4 regions of the Peribacillus sp. P4_D6 genome follow, and region 2 is predicted to be linked to each of the others. Evidence: riboswitches for the same ligand, from Rfam matches in the RefSeq annotation. Region 2 holds a riboswitch; each other region holds the start of a gene.

Region 1 (7,463 bases), on a different contig from region 2:
AAGCTTTCAAGGCAAACTGCATTTCCTTCGTGAATAGGGTGCAGGAAATCGACGGAATCAGTTGATGCCGTAACGACGTTGCTTCGCGCATGACGCATGGCTGATATAGCCGCTACATCATCAATGTATGCCATTAATTTGCCTCCGAACATCGTACCAATATTATTTGTATCCGGCGGGAGGACCAGGCTTGTTTTTATGACCAAAGAGTCCCGGCAATTTTTTGTTTCTTCCATGGTGACTGCACTCCTTTATGTCTGATTTCTCACTAGTTCACTTTATCGAATTCTTACCTGTAAAGCAATTCACATGCTTATTTTCCTGCTTTTAGTCAAAATTATGCGGCTTATGATGAAGCCAACCACTTTCACTGCCCTTTTGGCTGCTTGCCTTGCTGCAGCTCACGCAGGCTTAAGCCAAATGTCATTTGTAAATGCGGATAATCCTTGAACCCTGCCCAATCCCCTCCCCAATCGAAACCTAACCCTTTAGCGATTGTTACGACTTCCATCCAGTCCGACTTTCCATTATCGTTACCGTCATAACTCATATCCCAAATGGCCTCGCCTTGTTTGTTAAGGAGGGCAAAATCTATCGCCAAACCGAAGTTATGCAGCGACTCGCCACCTCTTGCATTCGTTACGATGTTGCCCGGGTCTGATCGGCCCTTTTCATAGAGTTCATTTTGCTCGGCTAAAGACCGGAATCCGGCCGTAATGATTACCGGGATGCCTTTGTCCTTAGCCAGTTGAATGAGCTCGTCTTTTTTTTCGGCTACGATCGGATTCAGCTCGTCAGTCAGTTCGATTTCGTCTAGATCAGGCGGAAGCATATACTTGAACAATAGCCACAGCAGCAATCCGAAAAAGCCCAATACCAAACATGTCCTTATCCAAGTGGCTTTCACTTAAAAAATCCTTCCTTTACGAAAATATCTATCTGAAAATGAAAAACTCAACCAGAGACGGATGAGTTTTTCTTCTATTATAACTTTGCTTTTAATTCTTCAATTTGCAATAAATGCCGTTTTTCATGCAGTCCCACGAACGGAATCCATTGCTTCAGGCTTAAATCTTTGAACAAAGGATGCGTAAAAGACTTTTGTTCGAGATCAATTTCCTTTGCATGGTCAACGACATGTACAAAAGCTTTTCGGGATTTGGACAACTTCTCCTTAACTTCACTCAAAGTTTGGTATGATTCCGACGGAGTGACAAATGGCGGGGCCTGGACCTTCATTTTACGATTTAACGTAAGTTCTATCGGTTTATCCACAGCAGGAATGCTTTCATCGCTTTTCAATTTATCGGAAATGCTCTTTGTTATGGCCCTCTCCATTAAATATAAATGATCCAAAACCTGGATGATGCTCCATCTTCCTGTTTCAGGTTGGGCGTTCAGCTGTTCATCCGATAGTCCGTTGACCGCATTTAAAAGTTCTCCCCTGATTTTTTCATTTTCATTCATTTTAGCATCTCCTCTTATCAGCCTTGCTAATCTCCTTTAATTATTCCATGTCCTATAGGAAAGTGTAAAATAATAATTCTTTTTTGACAAAACGAACCGATTAAAAGTTGTCTATTTTTAGAAAAGCCCTATGATAGTCATAAAGGCAAAAATCATCTAGGACAGTAAAATAGGAGTGATCGTTATGAGTGGAGGACATATTCCATTCAGCCACAAAGGGCGCAGTGCAATACATGCAATACCCTCAAAAGGAAGCATATGGTTGATGGTTAAACAAATGTTCAATCGGGTCCCGTCGAAATGGAAGTTTTGCTCTTTGGTTTTATGTATCATGCTTTTCATTTCATTGCTTGAGTTCTCCATCCCCCAATTGACACAGTTTACGATTGATAAAATCATTCCCGAAAAAAGATATGACTCGTTGATCTGGATTGGTGCAGGAATTCTTTGTGTTGCAATCTTATTGGCTATACTGAACTACTTTAACAGCTATATCGTTTCCAAGGTCGGTCAAAAGGCCATCATGGATATACGTAATAGCATGTATGAACATATTCAAACACTGGATATGAAATTCTTTGATAAAAACCGGACTGGTGACTTAATGTCGCGGTTGACCAATGATGTCAATTTACTGCAGCAGCTCATCTCTTCGAGCATACTTCAGGTTTTGACTGACACGGTGACCTTCATTGCCGTAGCGGTATATATGCTTTTCATTAACTGGAAGCTTACCATTGTCCTTCTTATTACATTCCCTTTCATGTTCTATATCACAAGGGTATTCGGGAAACGCATCAGGATGTCATTTAGGTCTGTGCAAAGTTCCGCAGGAGATGTCAGCAACCAGTTACAGGATTCGATTTCAGGAATGCGGCTCATTCAATCTTTTACAAATGAAGAATTCGAATCAAGGCGGTTTGCGAGGCGTAATCAGGAAAATATGACTGCAAACCTTAAGTCCGTTCGGCTGCGTTCCATGTTCGGGCCGATTATTGATTTATTGAACAATATCGGTCTTGTAGCAGTCATTGTGTTCGGTGCTTGGCAAGTGATGGAGGGTGAATTCACAATAGGATTAATCGTGGCCTTTCTAGCCTATTTAAGGTTGCTGCAGAGTCCCGTTCGCAATTTTAGCCGGGTAATCAGTATTGTCCAGCAATCAGCCGCCGCCTTTGAGCGGATAACTGAAATATTGGAAACCCAACCTGAAATAAGTGACAAGGGAAATGCCATTGAACTCCCTGCCATAAAAAAGAAAATTGAGTTTAAAAGTGTTGATTTTGCTTATGATGAGACTGTTCCTGTTCTCGGCAATCTAAACCTGACCATGAAAGCTGGTCAAGTAACCGCTTTGGTCGGCTCCTCCGGCGCAGGAAAATCGACCATCACGAGCCTACTGATCCGATTTTATGATCCGCAAAATGGAACGATTAAAATGGATGGACATAATATCAAAGATGTGTCACTGAAGTCATTACGGGGACAAATGGGAATTGTTTCTCAGGATATCATTCTATTCAATGGTTCCATCCGTGATAACATCGTGTATGGCAAACTTGATGCTACAGATTATGAAATCATCGAATCCGCCAAAGCGGCAAATGCGCATGACTTTATCTGTGCTTTTCCTGATGGTTATGATTCTCAGATCGGAGAGCGCGGAGTCAAGCTTTCAGGCGGACAAAAACAGCGCATTGCCATTGCCAGGGCAGTTTTGAAAAATCCGCAAATCATCATTCTCGATGAAGCAACGGCGGCCTTGGATACAGAATCTGAACATTTGATCCAGCAAGCCTTGTCACGTTTAATGAAGAAACGGACTTCAATAGTCATTGCACATCGTTTATCGACCATTCATGACGCCGATCAAATCATTGTTCTGGAAAAAGGGCAGGTTCTTGAAAAAGGAACACATGACCAGTTAATGCAAAACAACGGCCGATACAAGCAGCTCCATGACTTACAGTTCCCTCAACTAAGCGATATCAAATACCTAGCAACTTAGCAGGCAAACATGCACAGAAAGCCTTTCTGTGCATGTTTGGTTTCATTTGAAATCATAACTTTCCAAAACCCGATTCGCAATGAGCTGATACCCTTTTTCATTCGGATGTAACTTATCACTGAAATACTTTGTTTTCTTTTCATCTTCAAAAAGATCATTTGTAGGAATGAATAACATCCTTTCACCTTTATCGGCTAATCCCTTTATTGACTCGTTATAATCGCGAATGTGCTTTTCAAGTTTTTGATTGTCTTTAATTGGGTTATATAGTCCTATTACCAGAATATCCGCTTTATCGTTTGCCTCTATCAGTGTTGATGTAATCTTTTTCAGATGGTTGATATATTCCCGTTTACCCTCATTGATTTTTCGGTCACTTATTTTCTCCAAGTTCCCGCCATTACTATTGATCAAGTCATTCGTTCCAATAAAAACAATGAAAGTATCGGCTTCATCAAGTTTCGTTTTAATTCGGTAATCATCTAGCTGTTTCATCACCCCATCCGTTTCCTGGCCTTTAATACCGTAATTCCAAAAACTCACTTTTTGCTCCGATTGGGGATTATTCAATTCATCTTCAAGGCCATCTATATATCCTTCCCCGTCCTTATCCCCTTTTCCATAGGTTAATGAATCTCCAAAAGCCATGACCCTTTGCACGTCTTCCGACTCCGAGGCCTGAAATTCATATGCAGCAAAACATATAAACAGTACGATAATCAATATACCTGCCAATTTTTTCATTTGGTTCTCCTCTTGTTTTTTACTAGAAGTATTTAATCTTTTTCATACCCAAAAAATCTGCAGTACTAACATAAAAAAGAATTGTCAGATAAAGAATAAAAAGTGTATGATAATATAAAACTTTCAATGGATTGGGTTTCATTCAACGTCCCTAAAACCAAAAACGGGATTACCCTTCATTCTGGAGATTGAATAAATGATAGTTAGGAGTTTAAATCATGGAAGAACACATAGAGTTTAGAGAGGCAGAACTATCTGATCTACCCAGAATTGTTGAAATATATAATTCGACAATTGCTTCAAGGATGGTCACGGCAGATACGGAACCTGTATCCGTCCAATCGAGGGTTAAATGGTTTGAGGAACATCATTCAGAAAGTAGACCGCTATATATCATTACTATAGAAGGGAAAACCGCTGGATGGATGAGCTTTCAATCCTTTTATGGCCGACCGGCATATAATTCCACTGCCGAAATCAGCATTTACATTGATGATTATTTCCGGGGAAAAGGAATTGGACAAATTTCGATTCGAAAGGCAATTGAATTGAGTCCAAAATTAGGTGTTAAGACTTTATTGGGTTTCATTTTCGCCCATAATACACCAAGCCTTAAGCTTTTTTCTAAATTCGGGTTTGAAGAATGGGCACATTTACCTCAAGTTGCCGAGATGGATGGCATTGAGCGGGATTTGATCATTCTAGGTAAACGTGTCGATATTTAAATATAATTCTTTAGAGCTATTGCCTTGAGCAGTAGCTTTTTTAGATTAATACAGGTCGAATTGCTAATTTAAAAATACCTATATGCTTCTTGAAGGGAAAAATATTCAGAATCTCTTTTACTTGCTAACGCATTCAATAGCGTATCCAATTCTTGACTGGCTTGAACAGTCAGCAGACTTGTTAAGCCGTAAATCGCTCCCAACTTTATCATTTCCTGTCTCTTCTCTTCTACTTTTTCTATAGTTACCTTACGGCAAGGCATTATAGTCACCTCCCATTTATTCAATATTTTTACACTTTCATCATAATGAAACTACTAGTTAAAATCAACTATTTCTCAGAAATTAAATGTGTTATTTTATAGGTCAAATGTGACAAAACACCTATTTTGTTATTTAATTATGTATAATTTGTGTCGTTTTCTAATAAACGCAAAAAAAGCATCCACTAGTGTAGACTGTGAATGCTTACATCATATCCCTTATCCAAAAAACCAAATATTGTATTTCACTTACTATGTCATCCATTCAGAAGGTGACTCGTTATTAGGTCTATTTATAACAATCTTATATTCATCTTCAAGTACTTTTAATGGGGCATCATAAAGGTGCCTTTCATCAGAGGTTTTGTATACTCCATTGGACAATAGCTCTTCAATGAGTTTTGCCTTCCTCTGTTCAATCCTCTTAAATAATTCTGCCATGTAAATGGCTCCTTTCCTAGTCATCCTAGAGCCTGCTTCTAGTTAGCTAAACTTTATCAACTTATTTGATTTCACCAAATTATATATACCTTTTCTAGTATGTCACTAAACGTTATTTCCCAAAAATAAAAGCCCCTTCTAATTTAAGAAGAGGCTGACAGTTTCCGTACGGCTCTTCTTATCTTCCAAGCATATGCTTGTTGGATTTAGCACAGTTCCCAAAACGGGTCCGCTGCCGAGGTTTCTTAGGGCCAAGTCCCTCCACCTCTCTGGATAAGAATTCGATATATAATGATGTAGAAATGATTCTATCCTAATAATCTTCAAAAGTCAATTACCTGGTTCTCCCTTTTTTCCTGGACATAAAGTGATTCCTCTTTCAAATACGGGTTGCATTTTCTTGTCTTTCTGATATGATGTCAGTAATTACATACAATTCACACCACTAGGGGAGTCTTTTTTTAAGACTGAGATGGAATTAGTTCCGGACCCTTTGAACCTGAACCGGCTCATACCGGCGGAGGGAAGTGGATGATATCGTCCATTTACAGACTATATCCATCTACCCCGTTCCGTATTCAGGAACGGGGTTTTTTTATTTAACAAAGGCAAAGGGAGCCATTCTATAGGAGGATGAACAATGGAGAATACAAAATTAGAAACATTCAGTGATAGACTGCATGCACGGGCAAAAGAGATTTGGAAAAGGAATCATTCACATCCCTTTGTCCAGGCAATTGGAAACGGCACACTTCCTGAAAAGAAATTTGCCTATTACCTGAAGCAGGACTATGTCTATCTCATGGATTATTCCAAGCTCTTTGCTTTAGGTGTCATCAAAGCCCATAACATCGAAACCATGGCAAAATTTGCGAGCATTTTAAATGAAACCCTTCAAGTGGAAATGGATATTCATCGGCATTATGCTTCCGAATTCGGGATCAGCTCCAAGGAATTGGAAAATACAGAACCTACTCCAACCACTCTAGCCTATACAGGTTACATGCTAAATGCAGCTCAGCATGGGACTTTGGCAGACTTGATCGCCTGTCTTCTGCCTTGCGCTTGGGATTATTATGAAATCGGTTTGCTATTAAAAGAACAAAATGGAGCAGCACTGGAAAACAATCGCTACGCAGATTGGATAAGGTCCTATTCATCTCCTGAATTCGGGGAAGCACACAAGTGGCTGATCGCTTTGTTGGAAGAATTGACGGAAGGCATGCCTGAAAAGGAACTTCTTAGATTAGAAAAGCACTTTTTGGTTACTTCCCGATATGAATATTTATTCTGGGACATGGTTCAAAATGAGCAGGATTGGCCTCTGTAGGTGGTTGACATGAGGATGAACCCTATCAAGAAACTGACATTGACTGCCATGATCACGGCTTTAACGACGCTTACCAGTTCATTTATTTTCATCCCTGCAGGATTTGCAAAAATCTTTCCTATTCAACATCTGGCAAATGTCCTGACGGCGGTTCTATTGGGGCCTGCATATGCGGTGACACAAGCTTTTTTAGTTTCCATCATTAGAAACATGATTGGTACCGGTTCAATTTTCGCCTTTCCCGGCAGTATGTATGGTGCACTTTTGGCCGCCATCCTTTACCGAAAAACACAAAGCTTAAAATTCGCCTGTTTAGGGGAAGTGATCGGGACCGGCTTTCTCGGTTCCCTGGCCTGTTATCCGCTTGCAACCCTCCTATTGGGAGAAAAAGCTGCTCTTTTTGGTTTTTTACCGGCTTTTATGTTCAGTTCATTCGCAGGGGCGATTTTAGCTTTCATATTACTTAAAATATTGCTAAAAAATAC
Region 2 (7,463 bases):
TAAAGATTGCGGGACGACTCAATTCCTTCAATGAAAATGGCCGATGGAGCGGGAAGCAGCCATTCTTCAACTTTCAATAAGACTGTCACTGACTCCCATACTATCAGCAACAATAATAAAAGAAAGAAGGGAGCCCCCTTCTTCCAAATTCCCCTTCCGATCATGCCCGATATTTCTCCGTTAACGTATCCATCGTAATCCCGCTTGGCTGATATAATATTTTCACTTGGGAAATGACATTCGGCGATCCTATTTCAATCATTCTTACATTCATTTTTTCTATCACGGCAAAAAGCTCGGAAAGCTCCCCCTCCATTGTCGTTTCAAGCGGGTGAACCTCATACTTGACACCTGATTCTTCAATGATCTTGATTGCTTCATCGACCATAGGGATGACATTTTCCCCTTTAGGAATAATTTGTATACTAATTAATGTATTGGCCATTGTATTTCCTCCTATTTTGGTAAAAATTCATTGGTAAATGCCTTTTCAGGATCGAAATCACCTTCAAGAAGCTTATTTTCAGTCATCCACTCACTGTAATTCTTCCAAATTTCAAGCTTTTGTTCACCCCATCGCGGAGCATCATCCTGATACTTGGCTGCAAGCCACTCCTGGCTTTTCTTCACTAGTTTTGGATCAAGATCCGGTGCAGACTCAATTAATATATCTGCTGCATCATCAGGATTCTTAATCGCAAACTGGTACCCTTTCGAAGCTGCATGAATGAATGCTTTAACAGTCTCGGGATCTTCTTTTATCATCTTTTCATTTGTAGTCAAAACAGGCGTATAGTAATCAAGCTTATCAGAGTATTCGGTTAAGTACACCATATTAAGCTTTTCATTTCGCAACTCAGCCTCAATGCCTGTCCAACCATAATAAATCCAGGCAAAATCTATATCCCTTTTAACCGAAGTGAAAAAATCCATGTCTCCTGTATTGACTATGTCCACTTTATTTACATCCGCATTTTCCTTTTTCATGAGTGAATCAATAATGGCCTTTTCAACCGGAGATCCCCAGCCACCATACGTTTTCCCTTCAAAATCCTTGGGAGTCGTAATGTCCTTAGCCTCAGGGGAAGCGAATCCCGAAGTATTATGCTGGATGACGGCAGCTACCGAAACAATCGGCACACCCTGTACGCGGGCCTGCGTTATGCCCTCTTGATAGCTCACGCCAAATTCAGATTTCCCTGAAGCGACAAGCTTATCAGCTCCAGCTTCACCTGGCATGATAATTTCCACATCAAGACCTTGTTCTTTAAAATAACCTTTTTCCTTGGCTACATACAATCCTGTATGGTTTGTATTCGGTGTCCAATCGAGCACGACCGATACCTTCTTTAATTTTTCATTTTTAGATGCTTCTTCTTTTTCATTAGTTCCGCCTGCTCCGCATCCAGCTAAAAGGAAGAACGAAGTTAACAGTGGTAAGAATTTATTCAAGTCATTATCCTCCTACACATCTTATAAGATTCATATGCCGGAACCATAATAGGTATCCAGGGCTATTCAAATACTGGATAAAAAAGCAAAAAACGCCCGAAGATGAATTCGGACGTTAACATACAAAACAGAAAATCAGTCATAATATGTTCCCTCCGCTGGCATCACCCAGATCAGGTTCAAAGAGTCAGCATCTAATGGATGCAATCTCAGCCAGCAGTACTGGCCCCCCTACATTTCTCGCACATATGAACTTTTCTCTCTCATTATATCAATTCATGGGGAAAAAGGAATACTAATTTGCTTCTTCTCGCTAATTGGAAAGGTATTCCTGGCACTTCAGGATATCTTGCAAATATCTTTTTGGAACGAAAATCATTGAAAGCAAAATAAATCTGCCTCTTTCCGTTCCAATCATTCTTGGCTGCAACGGCGGCGGACACGTTCCAAATAGTCATTTCTTTGCAAGCATTCATATAATGAGCATAACGTGTAGACATTTTTGTTTACTGGTTTTATTAAACCCTTAATTTCATAAGCAAAAGGTGGATATGTCATGATAAAGATTAATCACAAATGGTTAGATGTCAGTCAAATCCAACCAGGTACAGCCTCTGCCAAATCGCTTGAAACCCTTCAATGCTTGGCGGAAGATTCTAACGTTTTTGAATACCGGAACTTTGGGGATTTTAATTTCGAGATACAGCTGAGGAACCGAGTCATAGAGGCAGCTATTGCGTTGGATAAAAGCGGTCCGGATTTTTCCACACTTGAGGAGTCTCAATCCAATCAACGTTATTGGCACCTTTCAAAGGATGGCACCTTTACCCTTCAGCCAGGGATTCTCCCTCATGCCGCGCTCGTTGACATTTTCATGAATGGAGGGCTTTATGCCTTCGAATGCGGGACAGCAATGGTCGTCACTTTTTTAAAGGCGATTTTGGATTTGATCGGTCCTAGGAATTTCGACCATCTTTTTTCAGACCTATTTTTATATGACTTTCGCCCTCCACAGAATATGGCTCTCATTATTCATCAAGGAAGGGATTATTTACCAGGTGATTGCGTTTACTTCAAAAACCCTGATCACGACTTGGCAACCCCTGAATGGCAAGGTGAAAATGCCATATTATTAGGGAATAACCTCTTTTATGGCCACGGGATCGGGATTACCACTGCACAGGGAATCATCGATGAATTAAATAGCAATAGAAAGCCATTCGCCACCATATCAGCATTTCTGACAACGCATATCATTTCCCTGGATAGTTCCTTCTATAGACAATTCCAACTAAATAATCCCCGTGCCAAGCCCGATAACAGTCCTGCCAGCCTTTCCAATTGTATTGTTTCTGAAATAGGTTCGAAGATATACCTTTCATGACCCTGGCATTTCGCCTATGCCATAAATCCGTTTTATTGAATATCGACATAAAAAAATGCTTGGGCAGAAAATTCCCCAAGCATTTTTTTCTATTCAAGCACCAATATTCCCTTTGCCTTTGAACCTGCGGGCACTTGCCTGCCCCCATTTCGTTATGGATAGTGTATAAACAGCCAAGGCTGACCATATGAACAAAAAGGCTAAAAGATGTGCTTTGGTGAAACTTTCATGATAGACGAATACCCCGATCAATAAAGATAAGGTCGGAGCGATATACTGAAAAATGCCAAGCATCGATAACGGGATCTTCTCGGCCCCTTTTGCAAAATATAAAAGAGGCAATGCCGTGGCAATCCCGCCGCCCACCAACAGCAAGCTTGTGCTCCCGTCTGTAAAGAATTGCATTTCCGACCTGTTCATCAAGTAAATCAGGTAACCTAGGGCCAGAGGCGTTACCATCATCGTTTCGAGCGTCAGCCCGATTGCCGATTCGGCCTTGATCATTTTTTTTGCCAGACCGTATAATCCAAAGGTCATGGCCAAAACAAGAGAGATCCACGGGATCGTGCCGAAATGAATGCCAAGGATCAAGACTCCGATTCCTGCAAGCAGGAATGAAATGATTTGGGCCCCGCTCAATTTTTCTTTTAAGACTATCACTCCCAATAGTACACTGACGAGCGGATTGATATAATATCCAAGGCTCGTGTCGAGGATCCGTCCTGAGTTAACGGCCCATATGAACACTCCCCAATTGGCTGTAACAAGCAGTGAGGCCGTTAGTAATGCCGTAAAGAGTTTCGGATTGCCCATTATGTTTTTGACATAATCTAGAAACGCCTGCCATTTTTTCATGAACATCAATAAAACCAGCATGAACACGAAAGACCATAATACCCTCTGAGCTAAAATTTCTATTGCACCGACTCCCTGAAGGAACTTCCAGTAAATCGGCACAACTCCCCACATCATGTAAGAAAGGGCTGCATAAATCGCCCCTTCTTTTTGTTGATCCACTTTCATAACAAGCCTTCTTTCCATTTACATTCCTTTATCTAATTCCATCTAACAATTTTGTATTTCCATTTCTTTTTTTGCAACTGTTAATTTTTATCATACATGATTTTGTCATCGATGACCGTCATGACCGCCTCAGCTTTCAGGAGATCATCCGGTGCAACAGCAAAGACATCCAGATTAAACACGGTAAAATCGGCATCGTACCCTTTATTGATCATACCGCGGCGTTTTTCCTGGCCGATTGCTGCAGCACTCCCTTTGGTATACAATGCGAAAGCCTCGAAAACGGAAAGCCTTTCAGTCAAACCATATACGGTACGGTCCTCACTGTTGATTTTCATCCTTGTGACAGCGGCATGAATGCCCAAAATCGGATTTAATGGTTCAATGGGTGCATCCGACCCTCCCGCACAAATGATGCCCATGTTCAAATAGGTTCTCCAGGCATAGGAGGATTCCAATAGATCGGCTGATACCTTTTCTTCCACCCACGGAAAATCGGACGGAACGAACCCCGGTTGAATATCAAAGATTACCGGCAGCTTTGCCGCCCGCTCCAAAAGCTCCGGCCGTACAATCTGCGCATGGATGAGCCGGTCCCTCTGTCCCTTTTTCGGGGGGAGGGCTTCAATTGCATTCAATACGTATTCAAAAGCAAGATCGCCAATCGCATGGACAGCAATCGGCATTCCGGCAGCCCTTGCTTTTTTCACCCATTCCTGAAGCTCGTTTTCAGTGAATATCGCGACTCCATTCGTATTCTTTTGATCTACATAAGGTTCGCTCAACAGGGCTGTGCGTCCGCCTAAGGAGCCGTCGGTAAAGATCTTCATGCAGTCGAATTTGATATATCGCGTACCTTTCTGATAGCCGCCGCCTGCTGCCAGCATTTCTTCTAACGCTTCGTGATGGACGAGCAAGTTGGCGCGAAAGGCCATTTCCCGGTCCTCGATTACCGATTTAAACGCCTGATATGTCGGCATGAAGCCATTGTAGTAATGGAGGTCCTCGGTATGACCGCCAGTCAAACCTAGCTTATATGCGTCTTCTATGGCCTCTGTGAGCGCGTTTTCGATATACTCTTGATCAATGCCGGGAAGGCTGTCTAAAATAAGGTTCTGCGCCTGGCTTTCTTTAAATAATCCATTTAAACGTCCGTCAGGATAACGGCAGATCACCCCGCCTGAAGGTTCTTTTATATCTTCTTTAATATCCGCTTCCAAAAGGGCCCGGGAATTGACCACCAAGGCATGACGGCAGACCCTTTTCAATACGATGGGATGATCTGCCGATATCGCGTCAAGCTCATCCCGTAATATCAATTCAGGCCTCGGCCATTCATTTTCATTCCACCCTTCGGCAACGATCCACTTTCCGGCCGGGGTCTTTAAGCACTTTTCCTTCAAGGATTTCATGATCGACTCCCTGCTATCCATCAAAGAGAGGTCTAGACGAAGCAGTCTTTCACCATGTCCGACCAAATGAAGGTGACTATCCACTAATCCCGGCAGCATCGTTTGTCCTTTTAAGTCGATTTCCCTGGAAATATTGCCGGCATGTTCATTTTTCAAATGGTCCAGGCTGCCGGTATCAACAATTACCCCCTTATCAGTGAAGACTGCCTCCACTTGATCATTTTCTTTAACCATCGTATAAATTGACCCATTGAACCATAACGTTCCCATTCCGGCTTTACACTCCTTATTAAATGATTGTTACTGTGCAGATATGCAGTAAGTGTACCATCTCATAACACGAATTCCCATATTTATGCTTTTACCCAAGTCCCTGTCAATAAAAAAACGCCAGCCTTGAAGGCTGACGTCCATGCATTTCAATCAATTGTTAAGGAGTGCTTCTTCCCTTTTCCGTAAATCCACCCGTTTGATTTTACCTGATGTCGTTTTGGGCAGCTCTTCTAAAAATTCGATTTTCCTTGGATATTTATATGGAGCAGTCAATTCTTTCACGTGCGATTGAAGCGTCTTGATCAAGTCCTGGCTGTTCGGATCGATATCATCCATCAAGACGACATACGCCTTGACCACATTTCCCCTTATTTCATCAGGACTTGCTATTACGGCACACTCTTTAACATATGGATGCTTAACGAGTGCATCTTCCACTTCAAACGGTCCGATCGTATATCCCGAACTGATGATGATATCATCAGAACGACCCTCAAACCAGAAATAACCATCCTCATCCTTTTTCGCTTGATCGCCGGTGATATAATAGTCCCCGCGGAATTGCTGCGATGTCCGCTCGGGATCTTTAAAATATTCTTTAAAAAGAGCAGGTGTATCGACATGTACGGCAATATCCCCCACTACGCCAGGCGAACAAGGTTTACCGGAGTCATCGATGATTTCCACATGGTTCCCCGGAGTCGGTTTGCCCATGGAGCCCAATTTAATTTCCATGCCTTTCGTTACACCAACCAACAAGGTATTTTCGGTCTGTCCATACCCATCACGCACTTCAATCTGGAAATGGTTCTTAAAGACCTCGAACACTTTTTGATTTAAAGGCTCTCCTGCTGATACGGCACTATGAAGATGGGATAAATCATAATCATCAAGGTTATCCACCTTTGCAATCAATCGATACTCGGTTGGTGTACAGCATAATGCATTCACTTTGTAGTCCTGAAGCAGCTGAAGATATTTTTTCGCCTCGAACTTCCCATGATAGGCAAGGCCTGTCGCTCCTGTCCCTAGAACCGCCAGGAAAGGACTCCAGATCCACTTTTGCCACCCTGGGCCTGCAGTTGCCCAAACGACATCCGTTTCGCTGATTCCTAGCCAGTTTGCAGCGGACGTTTTCAAATGGGCATAAGCCCATCCATGTGTATGGACGACCCCTTTTGGATTTCCTGTCGTTCCGGAAGTATACGATAAGAATGCCATATCCTCACTCTTCGTGTCAGCCATGGTCAGCTGATCGGATTCCTCATCGGCGAGCTCATTCAAATCCAGCCAATTTTCGATTCGTTTTCCGACTGAAAACTTCAGGAGGCTTTCCGCTCCTTCTATTTCATTCAATTCGTCAGTATATTCATGATAACTGATGATTCCTTTGACATCACCATGGTTGACTCGGTACTGCAAGTCCTTCGCACGAAGCATTTCAGAACAAGGGATGACAATCATGCCAATTTTCAATGCTGCTAAATACACTTGATAAGCTTCCACCAAACGGGGGATTATGATGAGGACCGTATCACCTTTACCCAGTCCTTTTTTCTTGAAGGCATTTCCAATTTTATTTGCACTTTTTAATAAATTCTCATATGTAAGTTGTTTTTTATCTCCGGTTTCGTTCTCCCAAAGTACGGCAACTTTACCTGGATCTTTTGCATAACGTTCCATTTCACTCACTAAGTTGTAATGTTCCGGAGCCAATAAGTCTTCACGCTTCATATTCTTCCCCTCCAATTATGAACTCTTAGTACCTACTCATTATACAAGATACTTCTCTAAAATTTCTATTTATTTTTACAAATTAAAAAAGAGAGCGGGTGTAGGAATCCGCTCCCTTAAGCCAGTAGACAATTCCTATAGTGAGTTTGCCTTCAGTTTTTCTTTTTAAAAATTCCGCTGATTTT
Region 3 (7,463 bases), on a different contig from region 2:
AAAATGGTGGATTCGAAGGGCCGTACAAACAATGTATTAATACAATCGTTCAGTAAAGAAAGCCTTATGAAGGTTCATGACTTGAATCCAAAGTTACCTCTTGTGCAACTTTTTTCATACAAGACCCAAGCAACCATTTCCGATGAAGAATTGGAATCCATAAAGGAATATGCAGTTGGCGTTGGCCCGAACTTCAGTAAAGTTGACGGACAATATGTGAAGATGGTTCGAAACCATGACCTCCAATTCCATCCATATACAGTAAATGAAAGAGCCGATATGAAAAAGGCGCTTGAGTGGGGTGCAACGGGGCTGTTTACGAATTATCCCGATGTGTTCAACGAGGTACTAAGTGAGTATAAACACAAAGATAATGGAAATAAAGTTACTAAATAAATGGTTTCAAATGTGAGTTCCGGTTTCCGGAGCTTTTTTTTGTATCCAGGTGCAGCATAATGGGTGATTAATTCTTGGGGAAATTAGATGTCCATAGGCTTAGTAGTCTTTCGGACGGGTATATAAAATAAATCAAGAAAATTTTAGGAGGTTGATTATGAAGGCTGTAACTTTTCAAGGAGCAAAAGATATACAGGTAAAACAAGTTGAAGATCCGAAACTTAAGGAAAAGGATGATATCATCGTCCGGGTTACTTCAACAGCTATATGCGGGTCCGACCTCCATATATATCAGGGTGCTTTGCCGACGCATAAAGATTATGTCATTGGCCATGAACCGATGGGCATCGTCGAAGAAGTGGGTCCGGAAGTGACAAAGGTGAAAAAAGGAGACAGGGTTGTCCTGCCTTTCAACATTTCTTGCGGGCACTGTTATTATTGTGAACATGATATGGAGAGTCAATGTGATAATTCCAACCCTAATGAAGCGGTGGATACAGGCGGGTACTTTGGTTTTACGGAACGATATGGGAACTATCCAGGAGGGCAGGCAGAATATTTAAGGGTACCATATGGAAACTTCATGCCGTTTGTCATCCCAGAGTCATGCGAACTAGAAGATGAGTCGCTTTTGTTCATGTCCGATGTTCTGCCAACCGCATATTGGAGTGTAGAGAACGCTGGCGTCAATAAAGATGATACGGTAGCGATATTGGGCTGTGGGCCGATTGGCTTGATGGCTCAGAAGTTCGCTTGGATGAAAGGAGCAAAAAGGGTCATTGCCATCGACAATCTACCTTATAGACTCAATAAGGCTAAACAGATGAATAAGGTAGAGGCGTATAACTTCGATGAATATAACGATATGGGCAGCTACATTAAGGAAATCACTTCTGGCGGTGCCGATGTGGTCATAGATTGTGTGGGAATGGATGGCAAGAAATCGCCGCTTGAGACGGTTGAGCAAAAGCTGAAACTTCAGGGTGGAACGTTAAGTGCGATCGAGATTGCCCTTAACGCCGTACGTAAATTCGGCACGATTCAACTGACTGGCGTATACGGTTCGAAATATAATATGTTCCCATTAGGCAATATATTTGAGCGGAACATTAACCTGAAAATGGGACAAGCACCAGTCATACACTACATGCCAAAGATTTTTGATGAAATCACGGCTGGAAAGTTCGACCCCACGGAAATCATATCCCATAAAGTCCCTCTCGAAAAAGCGAGTGAAGCTTATCAAATCTTTAACGATCATGAAGATGAATGCATTAAAGTGGTGTTAAAGCCGTAATCTGAAGCTCATAAAAAGTCCAATGCATGGAGTTGCATTGGACTTTTTGGTTATGTTCATAAATAGTTAATGGTGTATTATGGAAAAAAGTATAAAAGAGGTTTGAAATATGAATGATAGTTATGCCTTTGAACCGAAGAAATCAGGTTTACACTGATTTTTTTACTATAATGGGTGGATTTGTTTCAGGGGAATCCGGAAATGTGACGACTGACCCTTCAAATGATGAAGGAGAATATGCCAAGTGAACTTGAATAAGGGTTTTTGGTAATGAAATGGAGTATTTATATTATATAATGATAGTGACAAAAGGAGGATGTTCAGATGGTATATAACTCGGCAGCAGAACTTTGTGAAGGGTTTGGTTATCCGCCCGTTCACGTTAAATTGACGATAGAGATCATCGATAAAAGATTGGGACCTGTAAAGGCAGAAGCGGAGATTGCCATCAAGCCTGTTAAGGCAAAGGGATATCTGGAAGTATTGGTGGAAGAATTGGAATCGGAGCATATCTTTGCCGATGAAAATGGCAGTATCTATGGCAGCTTCGGCATCGATCAAAGCATCCAGATATATGATGAAGTCCTGACTACCATTCCGTTCGAAGAGATAATGGGAAATGAAAATTGGAAAGAGACAGTTGAGGAATCCATCACGGCGGATAAACTAAAGGGACAACTGGGGAAATCCCTAAATGATTATCAATTCAGTGATTTGAGCGGGAAATATAAATTCAGGAAAAGATGTACGATAACAGAACTCCAATTCATAGATTAAACGAAAGGAGAAGGCGATATGCTTTCTCTTTTTTACATATGGCCATAATATTTTTCCTTATGATAATCAAATTCTTGCAGTGACACAATCTGTGAGAATTTTTAACCATACACAAGGGGCGCTCAGTAGGTTTTTAATGGTTTCAACTTGCATTTATTATATTGCTTTACATAGGTTAATATATTGTTAAGGGCTTTTATAAGAAATAGAAACGAATATTTTAAAAGATAAAAAGGAGAATATATGAAAATTGGTTTGGTACGGCATTTTAAGGTGGCACATGAATTTCCTACTGGGAAATCTGTGACGGCGGATGATATGAAGCAATGGTTTGTGGACTATGATGCAGCGGATATTATTTATGGAACGACTTTATTTGGCGTGGAGGAATGGCAGGAATGTTATTGCAGTGATATGTCGAGAGCCGTCAAGACAGCGGAACACATCTTTCCAGGCACGGTTCATCAGATGGAGGAGCTGCGGGAAATACCTTCTCCCCCTCTGAGAGGAAGGATTAAGCTGCCGTTCATCCTTTGGGCCATCTGGATTCGCTGCTGCTCGGTGATCAACAAGCAGACAAGGGCGGAAATTAAGTTTGCTGAGCAAAGAATCAATAAAGTATTGGATGAAGTCTTTGCAAAGGGGGAAAGGAATGTTCTGATCGTGAGTCATGCCGCCCTCATGGTATATATGAGGAAAGAGCTGATCCGACGGGGGTTCACCGGTCCAAAGTTCAAGATTGCCAGTAATGGAAAATTGTATGTATTTGAAAGCGGAAAAGGGAAATGAATATATGGTTCCCACCGGAAAAGGTAAGCCATTTTGCGAAGAAAGAGACATGCATTTTCCGAATAGTTATTCTTTTTTTATTGGTTGTGGTTTATTATTGTAATAGTGTAATTTTTACGAATTCAATATTGGGGAAAGAGGGGTGGACATTTTGCTGAAGGCAGTTTTTTTTGATTTAGATGATACATTACTATGGGATCAGAAAAGTGTAAAAGAGGCTTTTGTGGCCACATGCGAAGTTGCCAAGGAGAAATATGGTCTGAATGTCGACGAGTTTGAAGAAGCGGTGCGGAAGGAAGCGCGTGATCTTTATTCTTCTTACGATACATATGCATTCACTCAAATGATCGGAATCAACCCATTTGAGGGACTATGGGGGAATTTTCAGGATGATCATGATGAATTCCGGAAGATGGCCGGGATTGTACCGGCTTATCGGAAAGAAGCGTGGACGAGGGGCTTGAAGGCATTAGGGATCGATGACCCGGAATTTGGGCTTGAACTGGCAGAACGTTTCCCGGCCGAAAGACGCAAAAAGCCATTTATCTATGAAGAAACATTCCGTGTTCTGGATGAATTAAAAGGGAAGTACAAATTGCTATTGCTTACGAACGGATCTCCTGAGCTGCAAAATACCAAACTTGAAATAACGCCTGAACTGGTTCCTTATTTCGACCAAATCGTGATTTCAGGCGCATTTGGACGAGGTAAACCGGATGCCTCCATTTTTGAGCATGCTTTGGAAATCATGGAGCTAGATAAGGATGAAGTATTGATGGTCGGCGATAATTTAATGACCGATATCCTTGGAGCATCACGGGTAGGCATAAAGTCGGTTTGGATAAATCGCCATGATAAGGAACGGAATGAAGTGATTCCAACCTACGAAATCACGCATTTAGAGGAGCTTTTCCCTATCCTTGGGAGCCTGGGGAATTAATTGGCGGTCCTCCTCCAAATAACAAATTTTAGATGATTGCAGAGAAAATACTAGGTCTTTTAAATTATTTACAGAATGAAAAGGGTGAGATATAGTTACCCTGTAATCAATTAAATTATTCAGACTAGGGGTGTCCAATAAAAGTTGGGCTGAGAGAGAAGCGCTTAAGCTTCTTAACCCTCAGGACCTGATCTGGTTCATACCAGCGTGGGGAAGTTAGAATCTACTTAACGATGACCTTTCAACTGGTCATTTCTGTAGTCATACTAACGTTAGCCGGGTCTTAAATATGAGACCTGGCTTTTTCGTGCGAAATGGATTGGATTTTGTCCTTTTTAAATGAACTTAAAAAGGAGAAATGAAATCATGAAGAGTAATTCAGTAAATGACATGAACGTTTCAATTATGTCCAGTTTTGCCGGGAGTAAAAAAGTGTATGTTGAGGGATCTAGACCCGATATTAAAGTACCTATGCGTGAAATTGAGCTAAGTCCGACGACAGGGGCATTCGGCGAAGAGGAGAATCCGCCTTTACGTGTATATGATACAAGCGGCTTCTATACGGATTCAGAATATCCGATTGATATTCATAAAGGCCTTGCCCCGATTAGACGCAGCTGGGTTCTGGAACGGGAAGATGTTGAAGAGTATGAAGGGCGTGAAATAAGGCCGGAAGATAACGGATATAGAAAAGTGGAGTCACAATCCAATGCCGAAGTTTTTCCGGGATTGAAAAGAAAACCATTGCGTGCGGTGAAAGGGAAAAACGTAACCCAGCTCCATTATGCCCGCAAAGGGATCATTACTCCAGAAATGGAGTTCATTTCGATCAGGGAAAATGTAGCCCCTGAGTTTGTAAGGGAAGAGGTAGCTAGCGGGCGGGCAATCATTCCGGCAAATATTAACCATCCTGAAAGTGAGCCCATGATCATCGGACGTAATTTTCACGTGAAAATAAATGCAAATATTGGAAATTCAGCTGTCAGTTCATCGATCGAAGCTGAAGTGGAGAAAATGACTTGGGCTACACGATGGGGTGCAGACAACATAATGGATCTTTCCACAGGAAAGAATATTCACACGACGCGGGAATGGATTATCAGGAATTCACCTGTGCCGGTTGGGACGGTTCCGATATATCAAGCATTGGAAAAAGTGAATGGGGTCGCGGAAGATCTAAATTGGGAAGTATTCCGGGATACTTTAATCGAGCAGGCTGAGCAAGGTGTCGATTACTTCACCATACACGCTGGTGTGCTTTTGCGATACATCCCAATGACAGCAAAGCGAGTTACGGGTATTGTTTCCCGGGGAGGCTCCATCATGGCACAATGGTGCTTGGCCCACCACCAAGAAAGCTTTCTCTATACACACTTTGAAGAGATTTGTGAAATCATGAAGACGTATGATGTTTCTTTCTCATTAGGTGACGGTCTCCGTCCGGGATCCATTGCAGATGCAAACGATGAGGCACAATTTGCGGAATTGGAAACACTTGGGGAATTGACGAAGATTGCTTGGAAGCACGATGTTCAAGTCATGGTGGAGGGACCCGGTCACGTACCGATGCATTTGATTAAAGAAAATATGGATAAACAGCTGGAAGTCTGTCAAGAAGCACCATTCTATACCCTGGGACCATTGACGACGGACATAGCTCCTGGATACGACCATATCACTTCTGCGATTGGTGCTGCCATGATTGGATGGTTTGGAACGGCCATGCTTTGCTATGTGACACCGAAAGAGCATTTGGGACTTCCGAATAAAGAGGATGTTCGGGTAGGGGTCATTACTTATAAAATTGCAGCACACGCAGCTGATCTTGCAAAAGGCCATCCGCAGGCAAGAAAACGGGATGATGCCCTTTCGAAGGCTAGATTCGAATTTCGTTGGAGAGATCAGTTCAATCTTTCCCTTGATCCTGAAAGGGCGGTTGAATATCACGATGAAACTCTTCCGGCAGAAGGTGCCAAAACAGCCCATTTCTGTTCAATGTGCGGACCGAAATTCTGCAGTATGAGAATCTCTCAGGACATCCGTGATTTGGCGAAGGAAAAGGGTCTGGGCTTTGAGTCGGTAATCGATGAAGGGCTTAAAGAAAAAGCGAATGAATTTAGGAAAACGGATGGAAAAATCTATCAATGATTCCGACGAGAGGGAGAATTCGATGAATCGGGTAATCCAGATAAAAGTTGAAATGAAACAGTTGGAAACTCAATTGGAGCAGCTGAAAAGGGAGCTGAATATTTTTCGGGAGAATTGCAACCATGAATTTGTGAAAAATGATTATAGTCAACAATGTACAAAGTGCTACTTGATCGAAAGTCTTCAATGGTAATGATTCCTTAATCGTCCTTATGGAATGAATCCCTTAATCATGTTGATTCGATTACAAAACATGATTAAGGGGATCATTAAGGATCATTACTATTTACATACTTGTTTTATTGATATGAAGAGGAGGAGGGACAAGCCATCCTTTTTCCTTATTAATTTAAGGAAGTCAGCACCCAATGCAGCTTTGTTGGTATGGAATTGCGCAAACATCTGTGCAATATCTTCGCGGATGCATTGACCCATCAGTTGGCTGCAAGCAACTAATCCTGCATTAATATCGATTGATACTGAAGCGGAGATTTCAGGATCTTGAAGACGTGCCCCGACGGGAATATCCTCCAAATTAGCTTTAGGCCTTTCAGGTGGTGAGGGAGGCAGTCTAACGTTATTTTCTTTTAATAATGATTCAAGTTGGTCATGTTCCTGTTTTCCTTGATCGATCACTTCAACAAGTAATTTATGCAGGTCCTTGTCGCCAGTATGATTAAGCATGGTTTGATGACAGGCAATCAACCCTTTTGTAGTTGTTTAGAAATGCCCATGTTCCAAATACCTCTCCGTAATGCATAGGCTCATCTTTCGGATTTCCGCTTAAAATCCCCATAACCATCCTCCTTGAAATTCATTAACGCATTTAAGTTACCCTGAATTCATCCAAGCATGCTTCGTTGATGTTTGGGAAATGTTAGAGGGCTTTTAATGCTTACCCTTTTATTCCTTGCAGCCATTCTTGATAACATTCATCACACAGCATTTCATTTCTATCCGTGTCAGTAATTTGAAATGTTACTATATGGATTTTTTTTCTTCCATGACATCACTACAATAGAAGCATTGATGTGTCATTAGAAATCTTCCCATGTATATAAAGTGTTTATAGTTTAAAGCGCCACGGTTTTTTTATGCAGAAAAATGATGCAGCAG
Region 4 (7,463 bases), on a different contig from region 2:
AGATAGTGTAAAGGGGATCATCATCAATAAATTTCGTGGCATGCGTGAATTGTTGGACGATGGCATTGAATGGGTGGAAAAGGAAACCGGGATTCCGGTCCTCGGGGTGCTGCCCTATCTAGACGTGAATATTGAAGCGGAAGATTCACTTGCCCTCTCTTCCTTACGTTTTAAAAAACCTAAAAAGGCTGAGTTTCCGATCGATGTAGCCGTCCTGAGATTTCCGCGGATCTCCAATTTTACAGATGTGGATCCTTTTTTCGATGAACCCGGAGTAGGTGTCCGACTTGTTAGCAGTGTCCATGAGTTAGGTAATCCCGATCTGCTAATTTTGCCGGGTACAAAAAACACGATGGAAGATTTAGAGTGGTTGAAACGTATGGGATTTGATCGGGCCATCGATGAACGGCGGAAACAAGGAACGATGATCTTCGGCATATGCGGCGGTTTTCAAATGCTAGGGACTAAACTTTTCGATCCTGATGCTATCGAGGGTGATGGTGAGAACGCAGAAGGGCTTTCGCTTCTTCCGGTGGAAACCGTCTTTCAAGCAGAAAAGAAGACGGTACAAATGGAAGGTGTCCTTTCTGCTGGGATAATGGAAAGTCAAATGAATCTTAACGGTTTCGAAATACATTTAGGCAGAACGACATTGAAGTCACAAGTAAGGCCCTTTCTATTATTGAAGGATGGAAGAGAGGATGGAGCCATTTCCAATGACAACCAAGTTATGGGAACATATCTCCATGGAATATTCCATAATCGCTTGTTCACTAGATTACTGGTTAACCAAATTCGACGGAACAAGGGGTTGGATGAAGTGAAGGAAAACGTTCAAAGCGACTCGGAGCGCAGGGAGGAAGCGTATAACCTCTTGGCTTCCCATCTGGAAGAAAACATTGATATGGATACCATCTATCAATGGCTGCAGCTCGAAACTGCAGAAAGTTGAACAAGAGTCAGACCGTGCTTAGTATGTTGATCAAGGCCCTTTAATCTGCAAGAAAGATCAATTTTGAGCTGCAATTCCTTTTATTTAGCCATAATAAGTGACAGAGGCATACAAGATATGTTATGTTGTCTTCTCTACATATTTTATACAAAATAAAAGGATGAGGTGTTCATATGAATAAAACAGAATTAGTGAGCAGTGTTGCAGCACAAGCTGAACTGACAAAAGACGAAGCAAAAAAAGTAGTGGATGCATTGTTTGAAACAATCACGGCTACACTTGCTAAAGATGAAAAAATCCAATTAGTTGGTTTTGGTACATTTGAAGTGCGTGACCGTGCTGCCCGTACAGGAAGAAACCCGCAAACTGGCGAAGAAATACAAATTGCAGCTAGTAAAGTACCTGCTTTTAAAGCAGGTAAGGAATTAAAAGAAGCTGTAAAATAAAAGGTGAACGAAGAAAAAAACCTGGCGATGAAATATGCGCCAGGTTTTTTGTTTACTGACTGATTCGAAAAACAGATAATATATACCGAATGTGACTCAGAAATGGAAAAGATAAAAAGTCGACTTTGTCATCTATTCGTATATTGTAAGAGCCATTTGGAGTTTCATAAATTGAAGGGATTAGGGCGTTCCCATGACCAACAATGAAAAAAGCCGAATCCATGAAGCGGTAATGGACTGTAACACAAATGAAAAAAAATTATAGTACTTATTAATAAGGTTTATACTGTGACTATGTTAGGCTAAATGAATAACAGGCTTTAAAACCAAAATAAAAGAGGTGAAAGAAATGCTGAAGAAAATAATGAAAAAAATCAAACAACTTTCCCAAGGCAGCAGTGAGCGAAGACATGGGCATTATCGCCGAGGCAGCAGCAGCAGCAGCCGAGGCTACAAAAGGTATCCCATGAGTGGAAGTGACCGCTACAAAAGAAAAGGGCGCGGCAGCAGCAGCTAATTCAATTTCTTTGACTTCAATACAGCCTTCAGGTCCATTGAGATTTCTTTAATATCTGAGTAAGGTTCTTGGATGCTTAATAACCTTTTCAGTATATGCACGGTTTCTTTTTCTAACGAAAGCTCTTCTGTCCAAGGAAGTGCTTTTTTACTTTTGGAAGCGTACGTCGTATAAAGTACATATAGAAGTATTTCCCCCAAGTCGTAAAAATCCTGCCTTTTCAGCTGCAAAATGGATTCTTTAGCGAGGTTGTCCGAATTGATCATCTTGGACAAACCAAAGTCTATCAAAATGGGCTGATGGTTCTTAAGTAGAATATTCGGTATACGTAAATCTTGATGGAAAATGTCATGCTCATGTAGATAACATACTAAATCGACCAGCTTATCCAGAAAATATAGAGACTCTTTCTCATTGAACGTTAATTGATTCGAGAAAATATGGTCTTCTAAATTATTCCCTTCTATGAAATCCATCACAAAATAAACATTTCCATCTTGCGAAAATTTCTCGTGAAATTTGGGGATATTTCTGTGGTTTAACATTCGTAATATGGAAATTTCATTTTCAAACTGTTTCAGCTCTTTTTTGCTGCGGCGTTTACTTTTCCGGAGCTGTTTGATCACTATATTTTCATTCATTTTCAAATCATTGCAACGATAAACAATACCGTAGCTTCCTGTTCCGATTACAGCTTTTACCTCGTAGCGGTAATTCAAAACCACACTCTTTTTTAAAGGAATATCCACAATTAACTGGTAGAACTTTCTAAAGGAACGAAAAATTGAAACTTCCCTCACCACTTTCAAATATTCGAGTCAAGAACCAAAAAAAAGACCATTATTAACTATGCTGGAAATATGAATGATCATGGTTAGTTTAACACTGATTTTTGATAATGCGGTAATGAAAGTCATTTCTTCGGGGCGATCTTTTGATAGTTCACAATTAAAAATAATTTTTTCCTATAATTTCACATTATGAAATTATATGGTTTTTAAAAATATTAAGTTTACTATAATGAATTCATAATAAAAGAGTAGGAGGTGATGAGGTGGATGGGCGCGAGTTGAGAAGTTGCTTTGGGAAATCCCTAACCGGCGTCACAATAGTGAGCTGGTTTGATGGAAAGTTCAAAAGGGGATTACTGTGAATTCATTAAATTCACGAGTAAAATTGCAAAACTCACGAGTAAAGTAGCTAAATTCACGAGTAAAGCAGCAGAATTCACGAGTAAACCGGCAAAACTCACGAGTAAAACCGTAGAATTCACGAGTAAACCGGCTAAACTCACGGGTAAACTACTAACTGAGCTCCCTTTGATCAAATTCTTTGAAGGCTACGGGAAATGAGGGTATGGTAGATTGAAAGTTTAGTAACCCTAAATCAAGAAAACTTTTCTAATACGTTTGACAATTGGATTTATCGTGTTAATATAAAGGCAAATGAATTTAATATACAATTTGTACCACTAGGGGTGCTTTATAGGTAAAAGTTGATTTTTTACCCACAAAAGCTGAGATTGAAGTATGACTTTAAGACCCTTAGAACCTGATCTGGTTTATACCAGCGTAGGGAAGTGGGGTCTGGAACTATACATTTCTGTATTATTTCAAGTACAACCACTTTCTTTACGTTTAAGAAAGTGGTTTTTTGTTTGCAAAAAAAGGGGTGATAAGTGTTTTTTTCTGTAACGTTCAATGAAAAAATACAATTTGGAGGTAATGGACATGAAGTTTTCAGAGGAAATCCGTAAGGAAGTTGATCACATTTGGGAAGCTAGTTTTAATCATCCGTTTGTAGCAGGAATAGGAGATGGCACATTGCCATTGGAGTGTTTCCGTTTTTATGTCATGCAAGATGCCTATTATTTATCTCATTTTGCTAGAGTTCAAGCCTTAGGGGCAGTCAAAGCTACGGATTTACATACAACAAGCAGGCTTGCCGGCCATGCACAAGGAACATATGAAGCGGAGTTGAAGCTTCATGAGAATTTTTCCGAGAGATTAGGCATCACAAAAGAAGAACGGGAAGATTTCAAGCCTGCCCCGACTGCCTATGCTTATACTTCCCATATGTATCGTGCGGCTTATTCGGGACATTTAGGAGATGTTATTGCAGCTATCTTGCCGTGTTACTGGCTGTATTATGAGATAGGTGAAAAGCTGCAAGGGTGCATGCCCGAAGAGCCAATTTATCAAGAATGGATAGCGGCATACGGAGGAGAGTGGTTCCGCACTTTGGTGGAAGAACAAATTGCGAGACTGGATGAGATTGCTGAAAAAGTAACTGAAGAAGATAAGGTGAGAATGAAAGAGCATTTTATTCTCAGCAGCCAATATGAATACTCATTTTGGGAAATGGCTTATCGTTTAGAGACATGGCCCGTTCATAAGGAAACATTAGAAGTATAAAAGGAGAATGAAACAATGAAAAAAGGATTGAAATTAACGGATATATTAGTCACGATCGTGATTGCGGTAGCATTTGGAATCGTTTATATACTTTGGGGTTCGATTTATTATTCCGTTAAACCATTAGGATTACATCTGGATCAACTTATTTATGGAATGTGGTTTATAGCTGGACCTGTCGCCTTTTTCATTTTACGGAAACCGGGTGTGGCACTTTTGGCGGAGATAGCCGCAGCTTCCGGGGAATTCTTTCTAGGTTCCCCATGGGGGCTGACTGTACTGTTATATGGGGTGGTCCAAGGTTTGTTCGCGGAAATGGTGTTCATGGGGTTCAAATATAAAAAATTCAATATGCCGGTGGCCGTTTTAGCTGCGATGGCTTCCTGCCTGGCATCAGTTATCATGGATTTTGCATACGGGGAAATAGGTGCTCTTTCTACTTGGAATCTATCGTTATTCATGATAGCGAGGTTTGTGGGTTCCATATTCTTTGCAGGTGTGACCGCTTATTATCTAGTTAAAGTCCTGGAAGCAACAGGGGTAACTAATCTTGTGCGTCCGGTTTCCAATAAAGATTATGCAGAACTTGATTAAAAGAAGAGGTTGAGGGCCATGGAACCAATCGTTTCTGTTGAAAAGTTAAGAATGAAATTTCCCGGTGATGAATCTTTGATATTCAAGGACCTATCACTATCGTTTGATCAAGGAGAAAAAGTGCTATTGTTGGGACCATCAGGATGTGGTAAGTCCACTCTGTTGCAAGTGTTAAGCGGATTGATTCCGAATTCCATCGAAGTCCCGATGAAAGCGGAGAAATTGAAATGCCCTTCTTCATGGGGGTATGTTTTTCAAGACCCTGATAGCCAGTTTTGCATGCCATTTGCCGATGAGGAAATTGCCTTTGTCCTTGAGAATCTTTCCGTCCCTAAAGAAGAAATGAAAGAGAAAATTGAAAATCAAATCCGTAATGTAGGATTGAACCTAGGGCATGCAAGTATAGAAACATTATCAGGCGGGATGAAACAGCGTCTGGCAATCGCTTCAGTATTGGCCCTTGAACCAGAAGTGCTATTTTTAGATGAACCGACAGCCATGCTTGATCCGGAAGGAACGAAAGAAATCTGGGACTTGTTGAAGGAAGTCGGAAAAGACAAAACGGTTATTATCGTCGAACATAAAATTGACCATGTTTTAGAATTCATCGAACGAATCGTGCTTTTAAACGGTGACGGTCAAATCATAGCTGATGGTCCAAGAGACACCATTCTTTCCCTATATAAAAATGAAATGAGAGAACATGGAATTTGGTTCCCAGGTGTTTGGGATGAATATATACAGAAGTATGCACCCACTAGGGAACACCAATTTACAGATTGTTTACCTCTTATGGATGTGCAAGGATTTAGCGGTTTTCGGAATAAAGAGGAAAAAATCAAGGTTGAAGAGCTGAAGGTCCATTCAGGAGAATGGATTGTGATCAGGGGAGAAAATGGCGCGGGCAAGAGTACACTTTTGCATGCATTGATGCAGTTCATAAAAACGAAAGGTATGTATGAATTATTGGGGAACCCCATTAAAATGGTGAAAAATCCAACGGATCATATGACGTTTGTCTTTCAAAATCCTGAGTTTCAGTTCGTTGCAAATACTGTATATGAAGAGATTGCTTATTCATTGCGTATTGATAAAAGGCCGCAACAAGAAATAGATGAGAGAGTCCGCTCATTGCTTAAAGTGTTCCGCCTTGAGGCACATCGGGATAAACATCCGTTTCAATTATCAATGGGTCAAAAGCGTCGCTTAAGCGTAGCAGCATCAATCGTAATCGACAAAAAAATCATTCTCCTGGATGAGCCGACATTTGGCCAAGATTCGAAAAATACCTTTGCATTATTGGAATGGTTCGAGGAATATCGAAGGCGCGGAATAACCGTGATCATGGTAACTCATGACGAACATATTTCAAAAAACTTTGCAACCAGAATCTGGACGGTTAAGGGCGGAAACGTAATAAGTGATAAAAACATCGCGCAAGCCGGATTTGTCGAGACCAAAGTTAAAAGGAGTGTCATGTAGATGAATGTTTCAAACGCAGAAACATGGCTCCATGGAATTAATCCAAGCCTTAAACTTGGTGTACTGATTGTATTATGCATCGTGGCGTTATTCATTCATGACCTGAATTATATGATGAACATCACCATTGGCGTATTGATATTATTTTTGTTTTTTACCGGGCATTCGATAAAACGCATCCTGCTTTTGTCGATTCCCTTTTGTTTCATTTTTATATCCACCTCTTCTGCAATGATATTATTCGGGCAAGGTGAGACGCTTTGGTTTGAGTGGGGCCTCATATCGATTACGGAAGAAAGTTTCATGAGGGGATTACTGGTAGGCTTTCGAGCTTTGTTCTTTGCGGCCCTTGGTTTAACTTTTTCCTTAACGACGAGACCAGTGAACTTGTTTTATTCGTTAATGCAGCAAGTTAAGCTTAAACCGAAATATGCCTATAGTTTCATGGCGGCATTAAGGCTGATTCCCATCATGATGGAGGAGTTCCAAACGATACGAAACGCGATGAAGGTACGCGGTTTCGAAAGAGGAAAAGGGATAAGGTCGGTATATTTTAAAATGAAAGCCTATTCCATCCCGTTGTTATCCGGAAGCATCAGACGTGCTCACCGAATCGCGGTTGCGATGGAGGCAAAGCGATTTACAGACACTCGGGATCGAACATACTATTATGAATTTGGTTTTTCAAAAATGGACCATGGTTTCATTCTGTATTTTATCATCCTGCTGTTGGCCGGCTTTTACCTATCGATTCAATTCCCGTTAGTATCTATTTGATTTTTATGAGATTGTAACTTTACTAGTTGGGGGTTCTAGTATGAATGCACATGAATTGCATATAATTTCCACTGGGAAACAGCCAATTGAAAAGTTTGTGGAAATCGCTTCAAACATTCAGGAACATGTTGATTTCTTTTATCTAAGGGAAAAGCATAGGAGTGCTTCGGAACTCTATCGAGCAGTGAGGCTATTACATGATAATAAGATTCCGCTTTCTAAGATCATCATTAATGACCGGGTGGATGTAGCCTGGGTACACAAAGCATTTGGTGTGCAAT

The links. A riboswitch is a leader RNA that binds a small molecule or an ion and turns the genes downstream of it on or off. The one in region 2 is predicted to bind thiamine pyrophosphate.
Region 1: another riboswitch for thiamine pyrophosphate. It lies ahead of tenA (thiaminase II); the one in region 2 lies ahead of AC1DVB_RS21685 (ABC transporter substrate-binding protein).
Region 3: another riboswitch for thiamine pyrophosphate. It lies ahead of thiC (phosphomethylpyrimidine synthase ThiC); the one in region 2 lies ahead of AC1DVB_RS21685 (ABC transporter substrate-binding protein).
Region 4: another riboswitch for thiamine pyrophosphate. It lies ahead of tenA (thiaminase II); the one in region 2 lies ahead of AC1DVB_RS21685 (ABC transporter substrate-binding protein).

Annotation. Positions count from the first base shown of each region.
Region 1 covers NZ_JBFUIQ010000016.1:24,679-32,141, forward strand. Annotated here, with positions in the region: gene AC1DVB_RS07925 (acyl-CoA thioesterase) at 1-236, opposite strand, end outside; gene AC1DVB_RS07930 (M15 family metallopeptidase) at 368-832, opposite strand; gene AC1DVB_RS07935 (DinB family protein) at 985-1,467, opposite strand; gene AC1DVB_RS07940 (ABC transporter ATP-binding protein) at 1,652-3,475, shown strand; gene AC1DVB_RS07945 (DUF459 domain-containing protein) at 3,518-4,219, opposite strand; gene AC1DVB_RS07950 (GNAT family N-acetyltransferase) at 4,438-4,944, shown strand; gene AC1DVB_RS07955 (aspartyl-phosphate phosphatase Spo0E family protein) at 5,013-5,207, opposite strand; gene AC1DVB_RS07960 (Fur-regulated basic protein FbpA) at 5,460-5,648, opposite strand; SAM riboswitch class I at 5,824-5,928, opposite strand; TPP riboswitch at 6,086-6,191, shown strand; gene tenA (thiaminase II) at 6,289-6,978, shown strand; gene thiW (energy coupling factor transporter S component ThiW) at 6,994-7,463, shown strand, end outside.
Region 2 covers NZ_JBFUIQ010000114.1:389-7,851, reverse strand. Annotated here, with positions in the region: gene AC1DVB_RS21695 (ABC transporter permease) at 1-164, opposite strand, end outside; gene AC1DVB_RS21690 (thiamine-binding protein) at 161-445, opposite strand; gene AC1DVB_RS21685 (ABC transporter substrate-binding protein) at 457-1,452, opposite strand; TPP riboswitch at 1,586-1,695, opposite strand; gene AC1DVB_RS21680 (protein-glutamine gamma-glutamyltransferase) at 2,009-2,836, shown strand; gene rarD (EamA family transporter RarD) at 2,930-3,859, opposite strand; gene AC1DVB_RS21670 (amidohydrolase) at 3,940-5,541, opposite strand; gene mbcS (acyl-CoA synthetase MbcS) at 5,695-7,278, opposite strand.
Region 3 covers NZ_JBFUIQ010000034.1:5,366-12,828, reverse strand. Annotated here, with positions in the region: gene AC1DVB_RS12790 (glycerophosphodiester phosphodiesterase) at 1-396, shown strand, start outside; gene AC1DVB_RS12785 (zinc-dependent alcohol dehydrogenase) at 554-1,693, shown strand; gene AC1DVB_RS12780 (hypothetical protein) at 2,018-2,470, shown strand; gene AC1DVB_RS12775 (histidine phosphatase family protein) at 2,714-3,259, shown strand; gene AC1DVB_RS12770 (HAD family hydrolase) at 3,411-4,199, shown strand; TPP riboswitch at 4,316-4,430, shown strand; gene thiC (phosphomethylpyrimidine synthase ThiC) at 4,566-6,347, shown strand; gene AC1DVB_RS12760 (hypothetical protein) at 6,370-6,540, shown strand; partial or broken gene AC1DVB_RS12755 (DUF3231 family protein) at 6,634-7,143, opposite strand.
Region 4 covers NZ_JBFUIQ010000078.1:982-8,444, forward strand. Annotated here, with positions in the region: gene AC1DVB_RS18770 (cobyric acid synthase) at 1-952, shown strand, start outside; gene AC1DVB_RS18775 (HU family DNA-binding protein) at 1,126-1,398, shown strand; gene AC1DVB_RS18780 (hypothetical protein) at 1,748-1,915, shown strand; gene AC1DVB_RS18785 (protein kinase domain-containing protein) at 1,912-2,640, opposite strand; gene AC1DVB_RS18790 (hypothetical protein) at 3,040-3,267, shown strand; TPP riboswitch at 3,379-3,510, shown strand; gene tenA (thiaminase II) at 3,646-4,329, shown strand; gene AC1DVB_RS18800 (ECF transporter S component) at 4,345-4,923, shown strand; gene AC1DVB_RS18805 (ABC transporter ATP-binding protein) at 4,942-6,405, shown strand; gene AC1DVB_RS18810 (energy-coupling factor transporter transmembrane component T family protein) at 6,406-7,182, shown strand; gene tenI (thiazole tautomerase TenI) at 7,223-7,463, shown strand, end outside.